3 regions of the Nonomuraea sp. C10 genome follow, and region 2 is predicted to be linked to each of the others. Evidence: predicted binding sites of a transcription regulator. Region 2 holds the regulator's gene; each other region holds the start of a gene.
The links. The regulator LexA, encoded in region 2, represses DNA repair genes until DNA is damaged. The targets are predictions, from matches to a motif close to TCGAACANNTGTTCGA.
Positions count from the first base shown of each region.

Region 1: FR742_RS22305 (SAV_6107 family HEPN domain-containing protein) is a predicted target of LexA. The motif match lies at 1,511-1,526, and genes of this name have one in related genera.
Region 3: FR742_RS10120 (alpha-ketoglutarate-dependent dioxygenase AlkB) is a predicted target of LexA. The motif match lies at 1,481-1,496, and genes of this name have one in related genera.

Region 1 is NZ_VPFF01000001.1:4,851,392-4,854,663, forward strand. Features, by position in the region: gene FR742_RS22300 (hypothetical protein) at 1-61, opposite strand, end outside; gene FR742_RS22305 (SAV_6107 family HEPN domain-containing protein) at 801-1,247, opposite strand; gene FR742_RS22310 (SdpI family protein) at 2,122-2,505, shown strand; gene FR742_RS22315 (trans-aconitate 2-methyltransferase) at 2,664-3,272, shown strand, end outside.
Region 2 is NZ_VPFF01000001.1:1,483,102-1,486,373, forward strand. Features, by position in the region: gene FR742_RS06735 (MalY/PatB family protein) at 1-858, opposite strand, end outside; gene FR742_RS06740 (DoxX family protein) at 893-1,300, opposite strand; gene lexA (transcriptional repressor LexA) at 1,549-2,256, opposite strand.
Region 3 is NZ_VPFF01000001.1:2,257,173-2,260,444, forward strand. Features, by position in the region: gene FR742_RS10110 (MFS transporter) at 1-597, opposite strand, end outside; gene FR742_RS10115 (VOC family protein) at 622-1,380, opposite strand; gene FR742_RS10120 (alpha-ketoglutarate-dependent dioxygenase AlkB) at 1,519-2,148, shown strand; gene FR742_RS10125 (heparinase II/III family protein) at 2,231-3,272, opposite strand, start outside.

The DNA of each region.
Region 1 (3,272 bases), 3.4 Mb from region 2:
CTCCGGCCACCAGGACGGTGGCCGCCACAGCGGTGGCGAACCCGGCTCTGCGCTTTCCCATGCTGTCTCCCTGCTCATGACCGCCGATGCTTCCGGCGGCGCGGCTCCCCTTTCGAAGCCGACACGGCAACCAGGGCCGCCCTCGTCACAGCTTCGCCGCGACATCGGCTCGACGCCGGCGCAGAGCAGAATGAGGCACCACACGCCTCTGACCTCGGCGAGCGCCTGACAGGAGCCGCCCATCTGGGGTGTCTTCGTCGGGCTTGCCCGTCCCGGGCTCAAGCGTCGACCCACGAGCGTCGCGACGCGGGGACGCCTCACGGGCGTCGGCTCACGGGCGTCGGCAGGCGTCAGCTCGCGGGCAGACGGCAGGCGTCAGCTCACGTGCGCGGCTCGCGGGCAGACGGCAGGCGCTACCCCCTCAACACGCGCGCTACGACCGCCCTCGTCCGCCCCTACGGGATGCGCCGGGTCGTCCGGACGGCGGAGGAGGCGGGTTTCGCCGCCATCGGGTGTATCGAGCAGCTCGCGTGCGCAGCGCAGGGCACCGGGGCGTTTCAGCTCAACGGGCGTCCGCGGGACGCAGACTGCGGGCGTCTGCGGGACGCGGGACTGCGGGCTCGGGACCCGCAGCAGACCGGCTGCGGCTCGGCAAGGCGAGCAACGTGCCGGAAAGAGCGGCGGACATCCCACCGGCGCGGTGACCGCCGGAACGGCCGGCGCCTGGCCCCGTTACGTCTCCTCCTGCGAGGGCGTGGACGGCAGGGAGACCGGGGCGCTCGTAGGGGGTGGGTGGGATGTCAACCCGCCAGGGGCACGTCCACGGGGAGCTGGGGCTGGGCAGGGACGCCCAGGATGTCCTCGACCGTGCAGACGAAGGTCTCGGCCTCCGCCAGGAGCTCGTCGGCGTCCGCGGCGCTGACGCCGCGCACCAGGCCGGCCTCGGCGGCGGCCCGCTTGGCCGCGCTGGCCGCGAAGTAGGCCGCCCACTCGGCGAGCGACGGCTCGGTCTCGGGAAGCAGCTCCCATGCGCTCCGCAGGCGGCGCCTGCGACCCTGGGTGGGCTGCGGGCGGGCGGCCAGGATCGCCGCGGCGGCGCGCAGGGCGGCCAGGTGGGCCGACACATAGCGCGATGCCGGGGAGCGAGCCGTCGCCGCCTCCGCCAGGCAGGAACGTGAATCCGTCAGGTGAGCCCGAACCGCAGGCGATAGCCGGGGCCCGGGCGTTTCTCTGGGCCGTGGTGCCATGTCGTTCGCCTCCTAGAGTCGTGGCGACTCCCGGCGTGTCCGCCGTTGAGGTCAACGATCGCAGACCCCACCGACATTTCCGCCGGGCCGGCCGGACGAGGAGCTTCCCCTCTCCCCGTCCGGCCAGGACGCGCCCACTCGTCTCCGCCGACGACGAGGACGCGCCCTTCGCCCTCGGAGCCTGACCGCGGGTCCGCGCTGGGGGAGCGCATGGCCCGCGACCAGGTCCTTCCGACGTGAGCCGCGAGCCTCACGTCACATGGTCGAACATAATTTCGATCACGCGCGGTGTCAACCGCTTCCACGAACACAGGTTCGATGACCATGACGGTGTCACCGGCGGGCTGCAACGCCCCTCACCTCACCTGCGAACGCTCCTTAACCCCCGCACCTCCGACGAATCCGGGGTTTCCGACCCGCCGCCGTCCCCAAGAGCAGCCCCCGGACGCGGACGGCATACCACGGGCACTCTCAGGAGAGCCCAGGCCGTCATGAGCGCTCTGAGGAGACGGTGCACCACAGGACACCCCTCTCAGGGAGCTGACGCTCTTATGAGCGTCCCCGGGGAGACGACGTGCTCCAGGGAGTGCCGACGCTGTCACGAGCGCCTCTGGGGAGACGACATGCCACAGGGCGTTCTCAAGGGAAACTTCGAGACCTGCACTACGGAGATGGCGTGGCCTTGCGCACTACGGAGAGGGCGGGATGTTCAGGCAGGTGTGCGGGGGTGGATGGGGTGGTGCTTCCGAGCGGGAGGAGCCGACTCAGCGCCGTTTCACGAGCAGAGAGAGCCCGCTCCGGCAGCGTCTCACGAGCGGAGAGAGCCCGCTCCGGCGGCGTTCCCGAGATCGCGGGTCATGGTTACGATGGCGGGATGGGGCCCATCCTGATCAACGCCATCCTCACCGCTCCCGCCCTGGCGCTCCTCCTCATCCCGTTCCATGACGAATCCGGTGCCGTCGACAGCCGCAACGGCCTGGCCGGGTTGCGCACTCGGGAGACGCTCGCCTCACGCGAGGCATGGGACGCGGCGCACACCTGGGCCAAGGTCCCGATGCGCATGCTGGCCGCCGCCATGGCAGGGGTGCTGGTGGTGTCAGCCGCCGCCGAGCTGGCGGTCGGGCTGCCGGAGGGTGTCCAGGTGGCCACGATCCTGGCGCAGGCCGGGCTGCTCACAGGCGGACTGGGCCTGATCGGCTGGCGCGCTCACCGCGTGGCCGCACGCGTGAACCGCGAACTCGCAGGCCGGCCCGCATGAGCGGCCGAGCCGGCACAGCCCCGGCACTCCTCCCACAACGACTCCCCGGCCCCTCAGAACACCGCCTCGGCCAGGCGCAAGGCGGTCGCGGACGACGGAAGACCGTCGAGGCCGGAACGCGGGAGGGCGGTGGGTCGTTCGGGTGGGTGGCGCGGCCCGTGGCGTTGGTCGCCGGGGCGGCCGCCGCCGTCGGGTTCGCGTGGGAGGCGCAACTGCCGCTGGGCGAAGACGTCCTGCACGTGGGCGGCCCGGTCGTCCTGCGGGGCCTGCGGCAGAAGCTGGCGCGGCTGGTGTACGACGGCCGGTACGGGGTGAACACGGCGGATTTCGCCGACCTGAGCGAGTTCGGTCTCGATCACCCGGAACGGGTCTACTACTCCCCCGCCCACTGGGGCACGCTGCGCCGGGCGCTGCCCGTGAGCGACGTGAGCGAGCACGACGTGTTCCTCGATCTCGGCGCGGGCAAGGGCCGGATGGCGCTGGAGGCCGCCAGCCGCTACCCGTTCGGACGGGTGATCGGGGTGGAGCTGTCGCCCGAGCTGACGGAGATCGCGCGGTCCAACCTGGCCGGCACGCGGCTGCGGCTGCGTGCCGGCGGCGTCGAGTTCGTGCACTCGGACGTGCTGGAGTACGACATCCCGGACAACGTCAGCGTGGTGTTCCTGAACAACCCGTTCCGCGGGCGGATCTTCGCCGCCGCCGTGGACCGGCTGATCGCCTCCGCCGACCGCAGCCCGCGCCCCCTCACCGTCGTCTACTTCAACCCC
Region 2 (3,272 bases):
GAGCAGCGCGACCGTGTCCGCCAGCCAGGCGTCACCGTGCCGCCAGGCGGCCACGGTCGCCTCCACGCCGAACACGTTCGCCGAGCCGAAGAGGAACGGCGGCTGGGCGTCCAGCGCCCCGCGCAGCCCGGGGGAGCCGAGGTGCGCCACCGAGCAGCGGATCCCGCCCAGGTTGAACGCCTTGGTGGCCGAGGTCAGGGTGACCGTCCGGTGAGGCAGGATCGTGCCGAACGGGATGTGCCGGTTCGGCTCGTACACCAGGTCCGCGTGGATCTCGTCGGAGATGACCAGCAGATCGTGCCGTTCGGCCAGCTCGGCGAGCTCCTCCAGCTCGGCCCTGGTGAAGACGCGGCCGGTCGGGTTCTGCGGGTTGACCAGCAGCAGCACCTTGCACCCGGACAGGTCGGGGATCTCGGCGCGCCACGAGTCGCCGTCCGGCACGAGCCGGATGGGGCGCAGCGGCCGGTCCATGGTCTCCAGCGTGCCGAGGAACGGGTGATAGGCCGGGGTGTGCAGCGCCACCCCGTCTCCCGGGGCCGTCCACACGTGCAGCAGCACCTGCAGGGCCTGGTTGATGTCGGAGTAGGAGCGGACCAGGCCCGGATCGGGCTCCCACCCGTATCGGGCGGCCATCCGCTCCGCGAACGCCTCGGCGAGCGGCCCGCTCTGGGGGCTGTCGAGCCACGAGGGATAGCCGAGGTCGCCTTCCGCCCGGCGGCGCAGCGCCTCGACCACCTCGGGAGCGGACGGCAGGTCCATGTCGGCCACCCACGCGGGGATGACCCCCGGGTCGGCCTTCGCCCACTTGAGCCCGTCGTTGCGTGCTTTGAACGCTTCGCCCACGAATGTGTCGCTCACCCAGACATTCTAGGAATGTCGGCCTTCGTACGGATCAGCCGCCGGCCAGCGACCGCCACAGCCGGTCCGTACGATCACGCCGCCCCCACGCGATCAGCCCGCTCACCACGAGCAGGACCAGCGGCAGCGCCACAGGCCCGCCGCTCACGAACGCCTCGGTCAGCACCGCACCGGCCATCAGCCCGGCGCCCGCCAGCGCGGCCGCTCCGGCCACCGGGGGCGCCAGCAGGCACACCGCCATCGCGACCTCCAGCACCGCGACCAGGTAGCGGAACCAGTCGCCCCATCCGATCGCCTCGAACGTGGACACCGACGGCTCAGCCCCGGTGAACTTGCCCATCGCCGCCATCAGCAGCATGCCCGCCATGACCACCTGGAGCACCCACAGGCCGGCCCCGGCCAGCCGCCGCCCGGCACTCGGCCTCGTCTCGATCTTCTCCATGCCGCCGAGATTATGGACTGCGATCAACCGCCGGAATGCGGCTGGTTACCGGACAAGGGTGGAGGTAGGTGCACTTGCCCGGAGACGCGCCGTGTGCGACGGAACCATGGAACCCGGGCAGCCGGAGAGGCGCCCGCCGGACAGGACGCGCGTGGAGAGGAGGACGGCGGCCATCGGCGGGCTGGTGGGCGAGAGCCGGTGAGGAGCGCGGTGCGGGACGGCCGCACCGCGTCTCACACGGCGAGGGGTCAGAGGCGGCGCAGGACCGCCACGACCTTGCCCAGGACGCTGGCCTCGTCGCCGGGGATGGGCTCGTAGTTGTCGTTGTGCGGCACCAGCCAGACGTGGCCGTCCTTGCGCTTGAAGGTCTTGACCGTCGCCTCGCCCTCGATCATCGCGGCCACGATGTCGCCGCTCTCGGCGACCGGCTGCTGCCGGACCACGACCCAGTCGCCGTCGGCGATCGCGGCGTCGATCATCGAGTCACCGGTGACCTGCAGGAGGAAGAGCGTGCCCTCGCCGACCAGCTGCTTGGGAAGCGCGAAGACGTCCTCGACGCTCTCCTCGGCCAGAATCGGGCCACCGGCGGCGATGCGGCCGACCAGCGGGACGTAGGCGGCGGTGGGCCTGTTGACGGGGGCGTCGTCGGTGGCGGTGTCGGGGTCGACCCACAGCACCGGCTCACCCGGCAGCCGCACCTCCAGCGCGCGCGGGCGGTGGGGGTCTCGCCGCAGATAGCCCTTGCGCTGCAAAGCCGTCAACTGGTGCGACACGCTGGACGTGCTGGTCAACTGGACGGCCTCGCCGATCTCGCGCATGGACGGCGGATAGCCGCGCTGCTGCACCGAGTCGCGGATCACCTCGAGGATCTTGCGTTGCCTGGGGGTCAGCCCCAGTGAGTCACGCCTTCGCACCGCGAGGTCACTGACCCCATTGGCGTCATCCCGCTCGCTCATGCCTCTCCTCCTCGCCCGGCAACCCGCCCCGCGGGCGAGGCTCCCGGTCCGTGGTCCTGATGTCGCACACAGCGACCGTATCTCTGTTGAAGATCATCTTCAAACAGTTGTTCGAGTCTTCCTCGAAAATGTCGGCAGTGTGGTGTAGAACATCGTACGGGAGTTCGATCGACACCGTGTTCGATTTGCCGATCTTTCTACGGCCGTTTCCGGGGGCCACGACGGCGGGAGGTCCATCATGCGAACGACCAGACGGAGCCACCGCGCAGCGCGCATCCACGGGATGCTCTGATGGCGGATCCGACCGGCGACCACGGCAAGCGCCTCACCCTCATCGTCGACGCCACCCAGGAGGGGAGCCCTCAGGGACGCCACCCTCGCCCCGAAGCGCCCAGGCGGAATAACGACGGCGGAGCGGGCCCTCGATCGCGATGGGCCGCCGACGGCAAGCGCCCCCACCTGTACCTCGTCCCCCCAGCCCGCCCCGACTCGGACGCCGGCCCTGGCAGGTGGGGGCGAAGCGACGGTGGACCCGTCCGAGGGGGAGAGCGCGCCCCCGGAGCCGGCCAGGCCGTCAACGGCGGGTCCGTCCGAGAGGGAGAACGAGCGCCCGGAGCCGGTCAGATCGTCAACGGCGGGCGCCAGGCGGCGGGCGAGCGTGCGCCGGGAGGCGTCGTCAATGGCGGGTCCGTCCGTACGGAAGAGTGTGCGCCTGGACCCGGTCAGGTCGTGAACGGCGGGTCCGTTCGAGGGGGAGAGCGTGGGCCGGGAGTTGGCCAGGCCGTCAATGGCAGGCGCCGGGCGGCGGGTGAGCGCGTGCCCGGAGCCGGCCAGGTCGTCAACGGTGGGCCTGTCCGTACGGGAGGGCGCGCGCCGGGAGTCGGTCAGGTTGTCAACGGTGGGCGCCAGGCGGGGGGCGAGCGGCGGGTCGTGGAGCGGCGCCGGAGGCAGGGTGCGCCGGAAAGGCGCCTGACGGACGACGGCCCTTTGCGGCGTTCCGGCCTCACCGGCGAAGA
Region 3 (3,272 bases), 770 kb from region 2:
GAACCCGGCCGCGAGCTCCTCCCGGACCGCCCCCGGCTTCCCGAGCCTCTCCTCCCGCGCCGGCAGCACCCGGGCCGCGGGCAGGGCCGCCACCAGCAGCACCACGCCGGCCACGACGGCCGCCTCTCCTCCCGCGGCGGTCGCGATCACCCCCACCAGCGCAGGCCCGGCCAGCGCGGCCACGTTGTAGCTCATCGCGTCCAGCGCGTTCGCCCGCGGCAGCCTCCCGGCCCCGACGACCAACGGCAGCTGCGCCGTCCACCCACCGTTCAGCGAAGGCCCCAGCAACCCCGTCAGCACCGCCACCCCGATCAGCGCCGCGTCCGGCAGCCGCCCCAGCCCGGCCAGCACCACGAGCAGCCCCGCGCCGTAACCCACCAGGCACCACCCGAGCACCCGCCCCGGCCTGCGGGTACGGTCGAGCACCACGCCCAGCAGCGGCCCCCCGGCCGCCGCCGACACGGTCAGCCCCGCCAGCAGCGACGACGCCAGCACCGGCGACCCGGTGACAGCCAGCCCGGCGACCAGCAGCGCGGGCCCGGACATCTCGTCGCCGGTACGGGAGGCGAGGGCGCCGAGCATGTAACGTGTCAACACTCAGGAGACGTTACACCGGCGCGCTCAGGCCGTGCTGGTGATCACCGCGAACCGCGCCCCGTGCGGATCGGACAGGTAGGCGATCCGCCCCACCCCCGGCACGTCGTCCACCGGCGTGCGCACCGTGCCGCCGAGCTCCTGGCACCTGGCCACCACCCCGTCGCAGTCGGGCACCTCGAAGAACGGCACCCAGTGGGCCCGGTCACCCGGCGGCAGCCCCACCAGCCCCGCCATCGACGAGTCGGCGCCGCCCTCGGCCGGCGAGACCACCGGGTAGGTCAGATCTCCCATGTCGACGTCGTCGAACCGCCAGCCGAACACCGACCGGTAGAAGCCGCGGATGCCGTCGGTGTCGGGCACGAACAGCTCGGCCCAGGCGAACGACCCCGGATCGGTCACCACGTCGAGACCGCGCGTGCCACCCGGCTGCCAGGCCGCGAACTCCGCCCCCGCGGGGTCGGTGAACTGCGCCATCCGCCCCTGCCCCTCGATGTCGAACGGCTGGGCGCGGACCAGCCCACCGGCCAGCTCGACCGCCTTGGCGGTGGCGTCGCAGTCAGGCGTCTGGAAGTACACCATCCAGGACGCGGCGGCCCCTTCCTCCATCACCGACCCGGCCGCGGCGACCGTCTTGCCGTCGGCCTGCCAGAAGCCGTATCCCTCCATCGCCGGCTGGAACCGCCAGCCGAACAGGTCGCTGTAGAAGCCGGCGGTCGCCTCGATGTCGGGGCTGCCGACATCGACCCAGCACGGGCTGCCCGGCAGGAACTCAGTGGTGAGCATGACGTGCTCCTCGATCGGATGTGGCGGCCCCGCTGCGGCCCGGGACGACGCCACGCGATTCTTCTCGTCCTTCATGCCCCGCCCGCGGGATCCGGCACAGTCGAAAACATGTTTGAACGATCACCTACACTCGGTGGTATGGCGGCTGTTTACCAAGCATCTCTGCTGAGCCTGAACGAGGAACTCGCCGTGGGGCCGCTCGGCTCGACGGTCCGCCGCGTCCCTCTCGACCGGGGCGCCTGGGTCGACGTGCGGCCGGGCTGGCTGTCGGGAGCCGACGAGCTGTTCGAGCGGCTGGCCGAGTCGGTGCCGTGGCGGGCCGAGCGGCGCAAGATGTACGACCGCGTCGTCGACGTGCCGCGGCTGCTGAAGTTCTACGACGAGGGCGAGACGCTGCCGCACCCGGTGCTCGCCGACGCCAGGCGCGTCCTCGACGAGCACTACCGCGAGGAGCTGGGCGAGCCGTTCGCCACGGCCGGCCTGTGCTACTACCGCGACGGCCGCGACAGCGTGGCCTGGCACGGCGACACCATCGGCCGCGGCGCCGCCCACGACACGATGGTGGCGATCCTGTCCGTGGGCTACGCGCGCCCCCTGCTGCTCCGCCCGCGCGGCGGCGGCTCGTCACTCCGCTACGACCTGGGTCACGGCGACCTCATCGTGATGGGCGGCAGCTGCCAGCGCACGTGGGAACACGCCGTCCCCAAGACCACCCGCCCGGCGGGCCCGCGCATCAGCATCCAGTTCCGCCCCCGCGGCGTCCGCTGACGGCCCGGGTCACCGGCCCGCGTGAGCCGCGCGGCCGCGGCCCACTCGCCCGCCATGAGGGCATGCCCGGCCGAACCCGTCGTCACGCGACGGCCGCCGCGTAGATGAGTGCGCCGTCGCGGGTGAAGGGCACCTGCGTGCCGTTGAGGACCACTTCGGTGGCGTGCGATGCGTCGATCGCGATGGCTCGCGCCCGGTCGGTGCTCGCGGTCAGGCCCGTGCCGTCGATGCGGACGGTTCCGTCCGCGCTGATGCGCACGGCGAGGTCGGCCACTTCGGCCGGGGACTCGACCAGGGTCTGGCCGTCACGTTCGACGGATGTGCCGTGGACCATGACGATGGTCCGGCCGGTGGCGCCGTTCTCCGTGTAGAACATCTTCCCGTCGTAGGTGTAGGGCCCGAACGAGCGCGAGGGCTGGCTGGACCACGACTTGTAGTAGACCGCGTCGCCGCGCGCGCCGAGGTCCAGGCTCAGCGCGGTCGCCCGGTACGGCGAGGTGCCGCTGACCGGGAGCCGCTCCACCGCCGCCGCCGGGTCCGCCGCTCCTCTGGAGGGCAGCAGGAGGGTGTCGAAGGTCGTCCCGCCCTCGGCCGTCTTGACGTACGACGCGTACTTGGCGTTCTCCACCCGGTACATGTACGGCGCGTGGTGGCCGTCCCGCAGCGAGGCGCTGATCTGGCCCGGGTCGGCGGGTAGGACGCTGATGTTCGGACCCGTGCCGTCGAAGGCCGTGGTCGCGACCTTCGATCCGGATCGGAGAGCGGGGCCGGCCTCCGCGCCGAAGTGCCAGTTCTGCTCGTAGCGGTGTGCCGCGCCGTCGGTGGGCTTCAGCCGGTCGGAGACGAGCCAGAGGCCCGAGTGCAGGGCCAGGACGGATCGCTCGTGGCGCGCGCCGCCGGAGGCTTCGGTGTGGGCGCCGATCCGGTCGAAGACCGGGTTGGTGACCAGGTGAGTGATCGCTCCCGGAGCCTTCGAATCCTGTGCCTGGTTGTCGATCTCGATGGTGTTGTGCGCCTCTGTGCTGAACCGCAGCCATTGCGCGCGCGGGTCAGAACTGTAGGTGTATGTCCCCATGTCGGGCAGCAGAGCCCTGCCGTACGCGTAGGCGGTGACCGCCAGTTCG